3 regions of the Streptomyces sp. NPDC058008 genome follow, and region 3 is predicted to be linked to each of the others. Evidence: riboswitches for the same ligand, from Rfam matches in the RefSeq annotation. Region 3 holds a riboswitch; each other region holds the start of a gene.
The links. A riboswitch is a leader RNA that binds a small molecule or an ion and turns the genes downstream of it on or off. The one in region 3 is predicted to bind cyclic di-AMP.

Region 1 (3,865 bases), on a different contig from region 3:
TGGACCAGAACGTGGCGGGCGCCGGTTTCCTCGCCGAGGAGCGACGGCTCCAGTCCCTCTCGCTGAGCGGTGACGGAGCGGGTCTGTGGGACGCGAGCGTCTCGGCGGGGCGGGAGAGGCTGCGCGCCGTAGTGGGCCGCCTGCCCCGCCAGGCGCGCTTCTGACGCTCGCCGCAGGAGACGGCCACCGGTGGATACGGCCGTCGCGCCGGGCGGAGCCGGGAGGGACGACGCCCCGGAGGGCCGCGACGCATCCCGCCCGGTCGAGGGCCCCACGGGCCGGTCCGGCCGGACGCCTCCGCCCGGCCCCTGCCCCGCGCACGACCGCCCGGCCGGACCGTTCGCCCCGGTGGAGCGCTCTTGACCACGGAGAGAACCGACGGCCCTGACGTCGGGGGGTCGTGCGTCAGGGCCGCCGGGGTTCTGGTGCGCCGACCGCGGGCGCCAAGGGTCCTTCGTACGGATCGGGCCGGGACTCGCGCACGGATCCACCGGGACCGGACTCCCGCATCCCGAGCGCTTACCGGTGCGCCCGGCCTGCGCGGGCGTGGCCGGCCCGCGCGGGCCGGCCACGGTCAGGTCTCCCCGGCCGGGCCCGGCCCGTCACGGAAGGACCCGCGGGCTCAGATGGTGAGGCCCTTGCCGCGGAGCCAGCTCATCGGGTCGATGCCCGAGCCGTCCGCGGTGTGGACCTCCAGGTGCAGGTGGGCGCCGGTCACGTTGCCGGTCGCGCCGACGCGGCCGATGGTGTCGCCGGTGCTGACCTTCTGTCCCGCCGTCACGTCCATCGAGGACTGGTGGCAGTACCAGATCTCGGTGCCGTCATCGAGCACCAGGACCGTGCGGTAGCCGTAGGAACCGGAGTAGCCGGCCGACTTGATCGTGCCGCTGTGGACGGCCTTGACCGGGGTGCCGGTCGGGGCCGCGAAGTCCAGCCCGGTGTGATAGCCGGAGGACCACATCGAACCGGACTGACCGAACGTCGAGCTGATGTAGTACGAGGAGGTCGGGACGGCGTAACTGGCGGCGAGCTTGGCCAGCCGCTCGGCCTCGGCCTTCTTCGCGGCCGCCTCTTCGGCCGCCTTCTTCTCCGCCGCGGCCTCGGCCTCGGCGGCGCTCTGCTTCTTCGCCGCCTGGGCCGCGGCAGCCTCGACGGCCGCCTGCTCCTCGGCGGCCCGGGCGTCGGCGTCGGCCCCGGCCTGCTGCTGCTCGGCCTGCTGGAGGATGCGGGCGCGCAGCGCCTCGCCCGCGTCGGTGGCGCCCTGCTCGGCCTCGGCGGCGGTGATACCGGCGGTGGTGAGCGGGGAGGACGCGGCGACCGTCTCGTGGCCCGAGTCGGAGCCGCCGGACATGAACGCGCCTACGCCGGGCAGGGACTTGGCATCGGGAAGACTGTCCGCGATGGAATCGGGAAGGGATATGGAGACCGGCGGCTTGCTCTGCGCGGTGGCCATGCCGCCCGCTCCGACGGCCGCGATGACGCCGACGCCGAGGACGGTGGAGCTACGGGCGAGGCCGCGCTGCTTGGCCACGCGATGCCGGCCGCGGACGGGACGGACGGACTCCTCGGTGGGGTTCCATTCCTCCCACGTCCTGTCCTCATCACCGAAGCTGTCGGACCTGAAGGGTGACGGGGCCCCGGGGGCAGGCTGGTTGGACGCCACGTGGGCGCACTCCTTTCCTTCCTTCTCGCCTACCGGGTTAGCTGACGGGTTCGGAGCAGGAAGGTCTCCTACGGGCCCCTTCGTCTCTCACGAGACACAGGTGTCCGATTCACCCCATGTAGGTGGTTCCCCGGTTCCCTTGCGGAATTCGGCGCTGCGCACGGTGCCGCCTCTTGCGACGGCAGGTACAACCGCGCTGCGTTATCGAACGTTAATAGACACCCGGGCCCGATTCCAAGCCGTTCCGATAGATCGTTCACGGCTTCGGCCTGGACTTTCAGGGGTCAAACGGTCTCAAACGGGCGACTTGAGAGCCCTTCATCCGGCCAGCAGTTTCTGACGGTGCGTCAAATGTTATGCGGAGCGGGGTCCTTCGACTACCGACCGTCGCGACCGGTCATTCACTGTCCCGTCGCACGATCTTCACCGTCGTCCGCCGCCCCCGCTGACCCCGCGCGGGGCGGGCGACCGCGAGGAGGGCCATGTCGTCCGTCGACCGTCCGCGGGTGTGCAGCCGTACGTCGTCGGTGAGGGCGGACAGCAGTTCCTCGGGCCCAGGGAAGAGCCGGCCGCGCAGCCGGGCCGCGGGGTCGTAGAAGACGCCCTGCGCGTCCCGCGCCTCGGAGAGGCCGTCGGTGAACGCCAGGAACATCGCCCCGGCCGGCAGCGTCCACTCGTCCGACCGGTCCGGCCACGCGCCCAGCCCCATCCCGAGGGGCAGGGCGGGGGTGGTCGGCGCCAGCACGTCGAGATCCCCGTCCGGGTACAGCACGATCGGCTCGGGGTGGCCGCGGTTGATGACCCGCAGGGTGTCGGCGCCGACCGGGATCTCCGCCACCACCACGGTGACGAACCCCTCCATGGAGTCGAGCCCGCCCCGGCGCGTGCCCTCCCGTGCCAGTGCCCGCTCCAGCCGCTGGACCACCCCCTCCAGCGACCTCTCCTGCTCGGCCGCCTCCCGGAATGCCCCGATCACGACGGCCACCGCCGCCACGGCGTCCAGCCCCTTGCCCCGTACGTCCCCGACGACCAGGCGCACCCCGTACGGGGTGTCCGCGACGGCGAACAGGTCTCCGCCGACGAACTCGTCCGCCTGCGCCGCCTCGTACCGCGCCGCGACCAGCATGCCGCCGATCCGGTCGTCGGGCGTCGGCAGCACGGCGCGCATGGCGGTCTCCGCGATGAACCTGGCCGAGGCCAGCTGCTCGTTGCCCCGGCGCACGACGCGGTTGATGACGAGGGAGAGCACGGCGACGGTGACCAGCGTCAGCAGATCCGTGATCGGCGCGACCTCGCCCAGCACACCCTGGGAGAAGCGGATGACGAGCACCACGAGGATCGCGGCCCCCGCGACCCGCATGGTGCTGGCCAGGGAGAAGAACGGGGCGGCGATCAGCGGGGCGGCGGCGAAGAGCGGTACGGCGGTGACCGCCGTCGGCGTACCGAAGTCGAGGACCACCCCGATACAGATCAGCAGGGCGGGCAGCGCGCGCACGAATCGCCGGGAACGGGAGTTCCCGGCGACTCCGCCTCGCCGTCCGTGCCGCTTCCGCACCTGTGCGCTCCTGCCCGGTCCACCCACGGCTGCGGACGGTACCGCGCCCCACCCAGGCTGGCCGGAGCCGCGCCGAGCGGCGACTCGTCATCGGCCAAAGGGGGGAGCCCGCCGGCCCTGCCCTCCGGGGGTCGGCCGGAGAGACGGCGCCGCGCGTAGGTCGTCAGCGCGTCCCGTACGAAGACGGCGGTCCCGTCTCCGTGGCGATCGTAGTTCCTCCCGATGCGGGCGTCGGCGGCATACGTCTCCCCGAGTCCGGTCACGTACGCGCGGGTGATCCCGGTGGTCGCCGACAGCCAGTCGCAGTGGCGCCGCGCGATGTCCTGGGCCTCCTCGCCGCCGGGCTCCAGGCCGGCCGCCCCGGCCCGCCCGTGGTCCCGGGCGACGGCCTCGCGCACGCCCTGGAAGCGGGCCCGCCCGGCCTCGTCAGGCCACGCCACCACCGGTCACCCCGCTCGTACGCCTCCCGCCCCCAGCGCTCGGTGACCTCCTGCTCGTACTCCGCATGGTCGAATCAGTCGAACACTTCTTCGATCATGAGTTCCTCCCCTTCCTCCGTCCGGCGGAGAGCGGTCCGCACCGAGGCGATCTGCCGCCCGATGCGCTCCCGCTCCCGCTCCTGCTCCAGCAGGCGCAGATGGGACCGG
Region 2 (3,865 bases), on a different contig from region 3:
GGCCCCCGGGGGGGGGGGGGGGGCCCCCCCCCCCCCCCCACCACCCGCCGGTCCTGTCACTCCGTCACCCGTCCGCCGTCACACGCGCGTGCGTCGGCGGTCCGGCCTCGGGGAGGACTCAGTAGGCCGAGAAGACGTTGTCGATCGAGCCGTACTTGTCCGCGGCGTAGTTGCACGCGGCGGTGATGTTCGCGACCGGGTCGTAGCTGTCCATGGACGTACCGGGCACGTGGTAGGCCTGGAAGGTCGGGTCGATCACCTGGAGCAGGCCCTTGGACGGGATGCCCGCGGCGGCGTTGGAGTCCCAGTTGTTGATGGCCTGGGGGTTGCCCGAGGACTCGCGGATGATGTTGCGGTGGATGCCCTCGTAGGTGCCGGGGATGCCGTGCTCGGCCATGACGGCGAGCGACTCCTTGATCCAGCCGTCGAGGTCGTTCGTGTAGGTGACCGGCTCGGCGGCCGGAACGGCCTGGGCAGCGGGGACGGCGTCCTCGGCTATGGAGGTTCCGGCCCGCTCCGAACGGTCGGCGCGGTCGGCGCTTCCCTCGGCGCGGTCGGACGAGGCGGAGGCCTTGGATTCGGCCTTCCCGGCCTTGTCCGCGGACTTGTTCTCGGCCTTGGCGCCGATGGTCAGCTTCAGGCCCGGGTGAATCAGGTCCGGATTTCCGCCGACAGCCTTCTGGTTGTCCTCGTACAGAGCCTTCCAGCCACCGCTGACGGAATGCTCGCGTGCGATCTTGGCGAGGGTGTCACCCAAGATCACGGAATAGGTCGCGGACTCGGACTTCTGCGCGGCAATTCCCTTGCCGGTCACGGCAGTAGACGTCGCCGCCTTTTCGACGGCGACCGGCTGGGCCGGGGCCGCGAAGGCGCTCGTCGCGCCGATCACGGGGAGGGCCAGAGCGGCTCCGCCGGTGCTCACGGCGATGATGCCGCGGGTCAGCGAACGGGTCCTGAAGCTACGGTGCTTACCGTTTTCGGGCATGCTGAATTCCTCTCCGTCGCCTGCGAAGTGAGCTGTCGGGTTCGAGCTGGAGATGCCCGGCCGCATACGAATGCGACTTCACCCCGAGCCGCTCCGGATACCGGATCGGCACTTACCTGGGTCCCCCGCTCCTGCCGTACGAGAAGTGGTCGGGTAACCGGGCGGCGGCAGGATTCGGCGTTCCGCCCGGAGTGATGGTGACCGTAGGCGAGAAATAGGGAAAGGAACAAGCCTGCTTCGGTGATCACAATTCATTCGCAAGATCAATTCACGGGAATTCATGTAATCCACCCCACACCGCGCCGCTCGCCCCTCTTGGCGCAGAAGGGAACCGGCCTCCGCATCCGGGCGTCCGGTCCACATAAGGTGACCCTGGTCACGGAGTCCGATTCGGGCGATTTGCTCCAGCGCGAAGGGGCTCAGGTCACACGAAATGGCCTTTTATGGATTACGGGATTAAATTCCAAAAGCGCCCTAAAACGGGCATAAGGGCCATGTGGTGGGTGCTCAGGCATACCCGGAGGGCCCACGTGGAACCGATCCGCCCATGACTGAGAGCCCGCACCACCCGGCCCCACGGATCACCGTGCTGCCCGTGCAGCCCGGGGACCCGCCCTTCCGCACCGTGGAGATCGACGGCGAGGTCATCGGGAACGCGACCGCGATGACGGACGTGCTGATCGCCGCCGCGACGGTGGGGATCATCGTCCATGACCTCGACGACCCGGCCTCGGTCCGGTGGGTGGGCGGCGGCAAGCTCAGCTGGAAGCCGCACTGAGACGGCCGGACGGGCCGGGAGGCGCCCCAGGCCATAGGCCCTTGAGCACGTGAGGTGCGCCGTCCTGCTGCGGGGCGACGGCGGGGGCAGGACGACGGCTGGGGGCAGGGCGGGGCGACGGCTGAGGGCGGGGCGAGCCCGGGAAGGGGGGCCCGCCTCGGTGTCCGTGCCGCGCGAGAGGTGTCCGTACACCGGCCTCGGTCGTACCGTCCTGCCCTCGACCCCCGAGGAAGGGGCAGGGCCCGGATCACGCCGTGCACGGGGCGGGGCGGGGCGCGTGGGCCGCCACGAGCGGGCGCGGCTCCGCTACGGCCAGCCCCGGGGCCTCAGCGGCACAGCACCCGTCCCGGACATGCGAGAAGTGCCCCACGGCGAGAGGGTCGCGGCCGGTCCTCCGTGACCGCATCCCCTGCCGTGAGGCACTTCCGGGCTCCTGCGCAGACCCCTTCGCCCGGATGCCGCAGACCGTGCCGTACCCGGGCTCGGGACCTGATCACCCGCCTGAGGCGGGGGCCGGACGGTCCGCGCCACCACGGGCCGGCACCGCCCCGTCCCGTAGGAGGTGCGGTCGGGCGTGGACCGGCGCGGCTCGCGGCCCCCGCCCGACCCGTGCGTCAGCCCTGGATACGGATGGCGAGTGCCGGACAGACGGCAGCGGCCTGCTGGACGTCGTCCGCCCGGGCCTGGTCCGGCTCGGCGTCGAGCAGTACGGCGATGCCGTCGTCGTCCTGGTCGAAGACGTCGTCGGCGGCGATCACGCACTGCCCGGACGCCACGCACTTGTCCTGGTCGAGGATCACCTTCATGAGCACTCCTTCGTGGTCGGTGTCACTGCGGGGCGGATGAGGGGACGAGGGGTCACCAGGCCACCGGAAGGGCGTGCACGCCGTAGACGGACACGTCGTGCTTGAACGACAGCTCCTCCAGGGGCGCGTCCAGCCGGAGGGTGGGGATGCGCCGGTAGAGCGTGCTGTAGACGACCTGTAGTTCCATGCGGGCCAGCGGCTGCCCCAGGCACTGGTGCACGCCGAAGCCGAAGGCGACGTGGCGCCGTGCGTCACGCCGGAGGTCGAGCCGGTCCGGGTCGGCGAAGACCTCGGGGTCGCGGTTGCCGATGTCGTTGGGCACGATGATGCCCTCGCCGGCCCGGATGACCTCGCCCGCGATCTCGATGTCCTCCCGTGCCACACGGCGGCGGCCGGTGTGCGTGATGTTGAGGTAGCGCAGCAGTTCCTCCACCGCGCCGGCGACCGTTTTCGGGTCCTCGGTGTCGCGGAGCAGGGCGAGCTGGTCGGGGTTCTGGAGGAGGGCGAGGGTGCCCAGAGCGATCATGTTCGCCGTGGTCTCGTGTCCGGCGAGCAGCAGGAGCACGCCCATCTCGGCCGCTTCCCGGCGGGACAGCTCGCCCGCCTCGACCCGGGTGCCGAGTCCTGACAGCAGGTCGTCTGCGGGCCGGGCGATCTTGTGGCCCATCAGCTCGTCCAGATAGCCGATCAGCTTGTCGTGGGCCGCGTTCCGTTGCTCGGGGGGCAGGGTGCGGCTGATGAGGGCCCTGCTGTTCTCCTGGAAGAAGTCGTGGTCGCTGTAGGGCACTCCGAGCAGTGCGCAGATGACGAGCGACGGGACGGGCAGCGCGAACGTCTGGACGAGATCGGTCCGCGGAGGCCCGGACAGCATCTCGTCGATCAGTCCGTCCACGATCTTCTGGACGGCCGGCCGCAGCGCCTCGATCCGTTTGATCGTGAAGGGGGCGGTCACCATCCGCCGCTGCCGCGCGTGCTCGGGGTCGTCCATGAGGATGAAGCTGAAGGTCGAGCCCCGCAGCGGGGCGGGGCTGGGGTACCCGGGGCGGGTGATGTCGGCACTGACCCTCGGGTCGGCGAGGAGGGTGCGCTGATCGGCGTAGCGGGTCACCAGCCAGGGGGTGGAGCCGTCCCACAGCCGGACCTTCCTGAGCGGGCCCTGTTCCTGCTCGGCCTTCAGTGCGGGTGGCGGATCGAAGGGGCAGCCCGCCGCCCGGGACATCGGGAATTCCGGGGCCGACGTGCTCTGCGGACCTTCCGTACCTACCGTGCTGGTCATCGCTTCCTCACTTCGTCGTG
Region 3 (3,865 bases):
CCCGAACCTTCCTCCTCCGCACGCTCCTGCTCGAATTCGAGGGCGACGGCGGCGAGCTCCTGGAGGTTCTCGATCCGGGTCTCGTCCTGCGGGTCGGTGGACGCCTGGAGCTCCGCGAGGTAGCCGGTCCGCTCCATGACGGCCTCCAGCACGACGGCCGGCCCCGCGCCGGACTCCACGATCGTGCGGAGCTCCTCCATCAGCGCGTTGAAGCGCTTCACGGCGTTGGCCGAGCGGGCCGCCATGCCGTACGCCTCGTCGACGCGGCGCAGGGCCTGCGGGAAGGAGATCTTCTCGCGCATCGAGAGGGCGTCGATCATCGCCTCGGCCCGGTCGCCGATGCCGCGCTTGGGCACGTTGAGGACGCGGCGCAGCGGCACGGTGTCCTCGGGGTTGGAGAGCACCCGGAGGTAGGCCAGGATGTCCCGGACCTCCTTGCGCTCGTAGAAGCGCACTCCGCCGACGACCTTGTAGGGCAGCCCGACGCGGATGAAGATCTCCTCGAAGACACGGGACTGGGCGTTCGTGCGGTAGAAGACGGCGACGTCGCCCGCCTTCGCGTCCCCCGCGTCGGTCAGCCGGTCGATCTCGTCGGCCACGAACTGCGCCTCGTCGTGCTCGGTGTCGGCGACGTAGCCCGCGATCCGGGTGCCGGCGCCGGCGTTCGTCCAGAGGTTCTTGGGGCGGCGGCTCTCGTTGCGCTCGATGACGGCGTTGGCCGCGGAGAGGATCGTCTGGGTGGAGCGGTAGTTCTGCTCCAGCATGATCGTGGTCGCGTCCGGATAGTCCTCCTCGAACTGGAGGATGTTGCGGATGGTCGCGCCGCGGAAGGCGTAGATCGACTGGTCCGCGTCACCGACGACGCACAGCTCGCCCGGGGCGTCGGCCTCACCGGACGGGCCCACCAGCTCACGCACCAGGGTGTACTGGGCGTGGTTGGTGTCCTGGTACTCGTCGACCAGGACGTGCCGGAAGCGGCGGCGGTAGTGCTCGGCGACGTCGGGGAACGCCTGGAGCAGGTGCACCGCCGTCATGATGATGTCGTCGAAGTCCAGGGCGTTGGCCTCGCGGAGCCGGGCCTGGTAGAGCGCGTACGCCTGCGCCAGCGTCTTCTCGAAGCCGTCGGCGGCCTGGCCGGCGAAGGTCTCCTCGTCGATCAGCTCGTTCTTCAGGTTCGAGACCTTGGCCGTGAACGACTTCGGCGGGTAGCGCTTCGGGTCGAGGTCCAGGTCGCGGCAGACCAGCGCCATCAGCCGCTTGGAGTCGGCGGCGTCGTAGATCGAGAACGACGAGGTGAAGCCGAGGCGCTTCGACTCGCGGCGCAGGATCCGCACACAGGCGCTGTGGAAGGTCATGACCCACATGGCGTTGGCGCGCGGGCCGACGAGGTCCTCGACGCGCTCCTTCATCTCGCCGGCGGCCTTGTTGGTGAAGGTGATCGCGAGGATCTGCCCCGGGTGCACCCCGCGCTCGGCCAGGAGGTGGGCGATGCGGTGGGTGAGCACCCGGGTCTTGCCCGAGCCGGCCCCGGCGACGATGAGCAGCGGCGATCCGGCGTGCACGACGGCGGCGCGCTGTTCGGTGTTCAGCCCGTCGAGCAGCGCGGCGGCGTCGATGACGGGGCGCGGGGCGCCGTCGCGGTAGTGGGCGTCGCGCGGCGGCGGAGGCGCGTCGAAGACGTCCTCGAAGAGGCCCTCCGGCACCGCTTCGGGCGCGTGCTCCTCGGGGGGCGGCGGGGGGCCGTCCTCCGCTTGCTGGAGGCCGGTCAGGAAACTGTCGTCAAAGAGGCTGCTCATCGCCTCACGAGTCTAGGCGGACGCACCGACAGCCCGGGCCGCATCGGCGACAAGTACCCCGGACCGTGCGCGTATCGAGACCGACCGCACACGGAACGTGAAATTCCGGGGCGTCTTCCGGCCACGGGGACGACCACGGGGGAAAGGTCACGAAAATGTATCGGGCATATCGAACATCAACCTTCACAGGGGCACCACGGGTTGGTTAGCGTGCTCGGACGGGTGCCCCGTACCCCTTTGAGGCGAACCGCGCCGCACGGGCACCCCCGCCGAATCCGCACCCCCTCGTCGGGGCCGGAACCGGGGACCCACACGCAGCACCGGGGTGAATCGGTCCTTCCCCACCGGACCGTAGGGCAGCCTTCCGTTCCGCCCGAACCCGACAGCTAACCCGGTAGGCGGTCCACGGAAGGAGATGCCGGCCTTGGCATCGCATCGCAAGCCGCGCACCCGGGTGCGCACCACCCCCGCCATCGGTCTCACGACCGCGGCGCTGGCCTCCGTCACCCTGCTCTCCACGCAGAGCGCGACGGCGGCACCGGCCGAGCCCAAGCCCGGCATCGAGGAAGTGCAGAAGCGGGTCGACTCCCTGTACCGGCAGGCCGGGGTGGCGACACAGGAGTACAACCAGGCGAAGACCGCGTCGGCCGAGCAGCGTTCCAAGGTCGACGCGCTGCTGGAGGCGGCGGCGAAGCGGGCCGACAAGCTCAACGAGACCCGCAGGGAGCTGGGCGGCTACGCGGCCGCGCAGTACCGCACCGGCTCGATCGCCCCGACGGCGACGTTCTTCCTCGCGGACGACCCGCAGTCGTACTTCGACCAGGACCAGCTGATGGCCCGGATGACCAGCCAGCAGCAGAAGGCGGTCGCCGACTTCCGTACGCAGCAGAAGGAGGCGGCGGCCAAGCGCGTCGAGGCGACGAAGAGCCTGGAGACGCTCACGAAGTCGCAGGCTTCCCTGCGCACCAGCAAGCAGCAGGTGCAGACGAAGCTCACCGAGGCGCGCTCGCTGCTGTCGGAGCTGACCGCCGAGGAGAAGGCGCGGCTCGCGGAGCTGGAGCGCAAGAAGGAGGCGGAGGCCCGGCGCAAGGCGGAGGAGCTGGCCAGGCAGCAGGCCGCCGCGAAGAAGAAGGCCGGGCAGGGCGCCAAGGAGGAGGCCGCGAAGCCGGGGACCGGCACGGGGACCGGAGCCGGGACCGGCACGGACTCCGGCAGCGGCTACGCCACGAAGGCCGAGAAGGTCCTGGCCTTCGCACGGGCCCAGATCGGCAAGCCCTACGTGTGGGGGGCGACGGGCCCGTCCTCGTACGACTGCTCCGGGCTCACCCAGGCCGCCTGGAAGGCGGCGGGCGTCAGCCTCCCCCGCACCACGTGGGACCAGGTCGAGGTCGGCACCCGCGTGGCCACGGCGGACCTCAGGCCGGGGGACCTGGTCTTCTTCTACGACGACATCAGCCACGTCGGGATCTACAAGGGCGACGGGATGATGATCCACGCGCCGAAGCCGGGCGCGAACGTCCGCGAGGAGTCGATCTACTACATGCCGATCTACGGCAGCGTGCGCCCGGCGTAGCCCACGGCGCCCGCACGCGGTGGAGGGCCCGGGGGAATCCCCGGGCCCTCCACCGTCCGATGAGGCCGCTCAGGCCGGAGCGTGGCGCCGGAACCGCCGCCCGCTCAGGTCCAGAGCGTGGCGATGAAGATGTTGGCGACCGTCAGCCCGCCGACCGCGGCGAACGCGCCCTTGTCCGCCTTCTCCTCGTCCCGCTTCACGTAGACGAGCGCGAGGATCACGATCAGGACCAGCAGCTTGACGCCGATCTTGATGTTGTTCACGGTGTGGTCGTCGGCCTGGTTGAGGCCGACCAGGGCGACGCCCGTGACGAGCATGGTGAGCGCGCCGTGCAGCATGGCCGGGACGAAGCGGGCCGTGCCCGCCCCCATGGCCTTCATCTGGGTCAGGAAACCGCCCAGCAGGGAGGCGATACCGATGATGTGCAAGGCCACGAAGACATTGATGAGTACGTCCATGGCCGCAGCCTAACCGCGGCCATATCACCACTCTTCGG

Region 1: another riboswitch for cyclic di-AMP. It lies ahead of ACFVS9_RS03535 (M23 family metallopeptidase); the one in region 3 lies ahead of ACFVS9_RS19575 (NlpC/P60 family protein).
Region 2: another riboswitch for cyclic di-AMP. It lies ahead of ACFVS9_RS14935 (transglycosylase SLT domain-containing protein); the one in region 3 lies ahead of ACFVS9_RS19575 (NlpC/P60 family protein).

Annotation. Positions count from the first base shown of each region.
Region 1 covers NZ_JBHVQX010000002.1:388,342-392,206, reverse strand. Annotated here, with positions in the region: gene ACFVS9_RS03540 (hypothetical protein) at 1-164, shown strand, start outside; gene ACFVS9_RS03535 (M23 family metallopeptidase) at 623-1,663, opposite strand; cyclic di-AMP (ydaO/yuaA leader) riboswitch at 1,675-1,827, opposite strand; gene ACFVS9_RS03530 (PP2C family protein-serine/threonine phosphatase) at 2,061-3,245, opposite strand; partial or broken gene ACFVS9_RS03525 (TipAS antibiotic-recognition domain-containing protein) at 3,356-3,865, opposite strand, start outside.
Region 2 covers NZ_JBHVQX010000012.1:192,127-195,991, forward strand. Annotated here, with positions in the region: gene ACFVS9_RS14935 (transglycosylase SLT domain-containing protein) at 119-985, opposite strand; cyclic di-AMP (ydaO/yuaA leader) riboswitch at 990-1,175, opposite strand; gene ACFVS9_RS14940 (hypothetical protein) at 1,533-1,763, shown strand; gene ACFVS9_RS14945 (ferredoxin) at 2,378-2,569, opposite strand; gene ACFVS9_RS14950 (cytochrome P450) at 2,622-3,845, opposite strand.
Region 3 covers NZ_JBHVQX010000018.1:30,418-34,282, forward strand. Annotated here, with positions in the region: gene pcrA (DNA helicase PcrA) at 1-1,796, opposite strand, end outside; cyclic di-AMP (ydaO/yuaA leader) riboswitch at 2,054-2,213, shown strand; gene ACFVS9_RS19575 (NlpC/P60 family protein) at 2,212-3,369, shown strand; gene ACFVS9_RS19580 (hypothetical protein) at 3,474-3,827, opposite strand.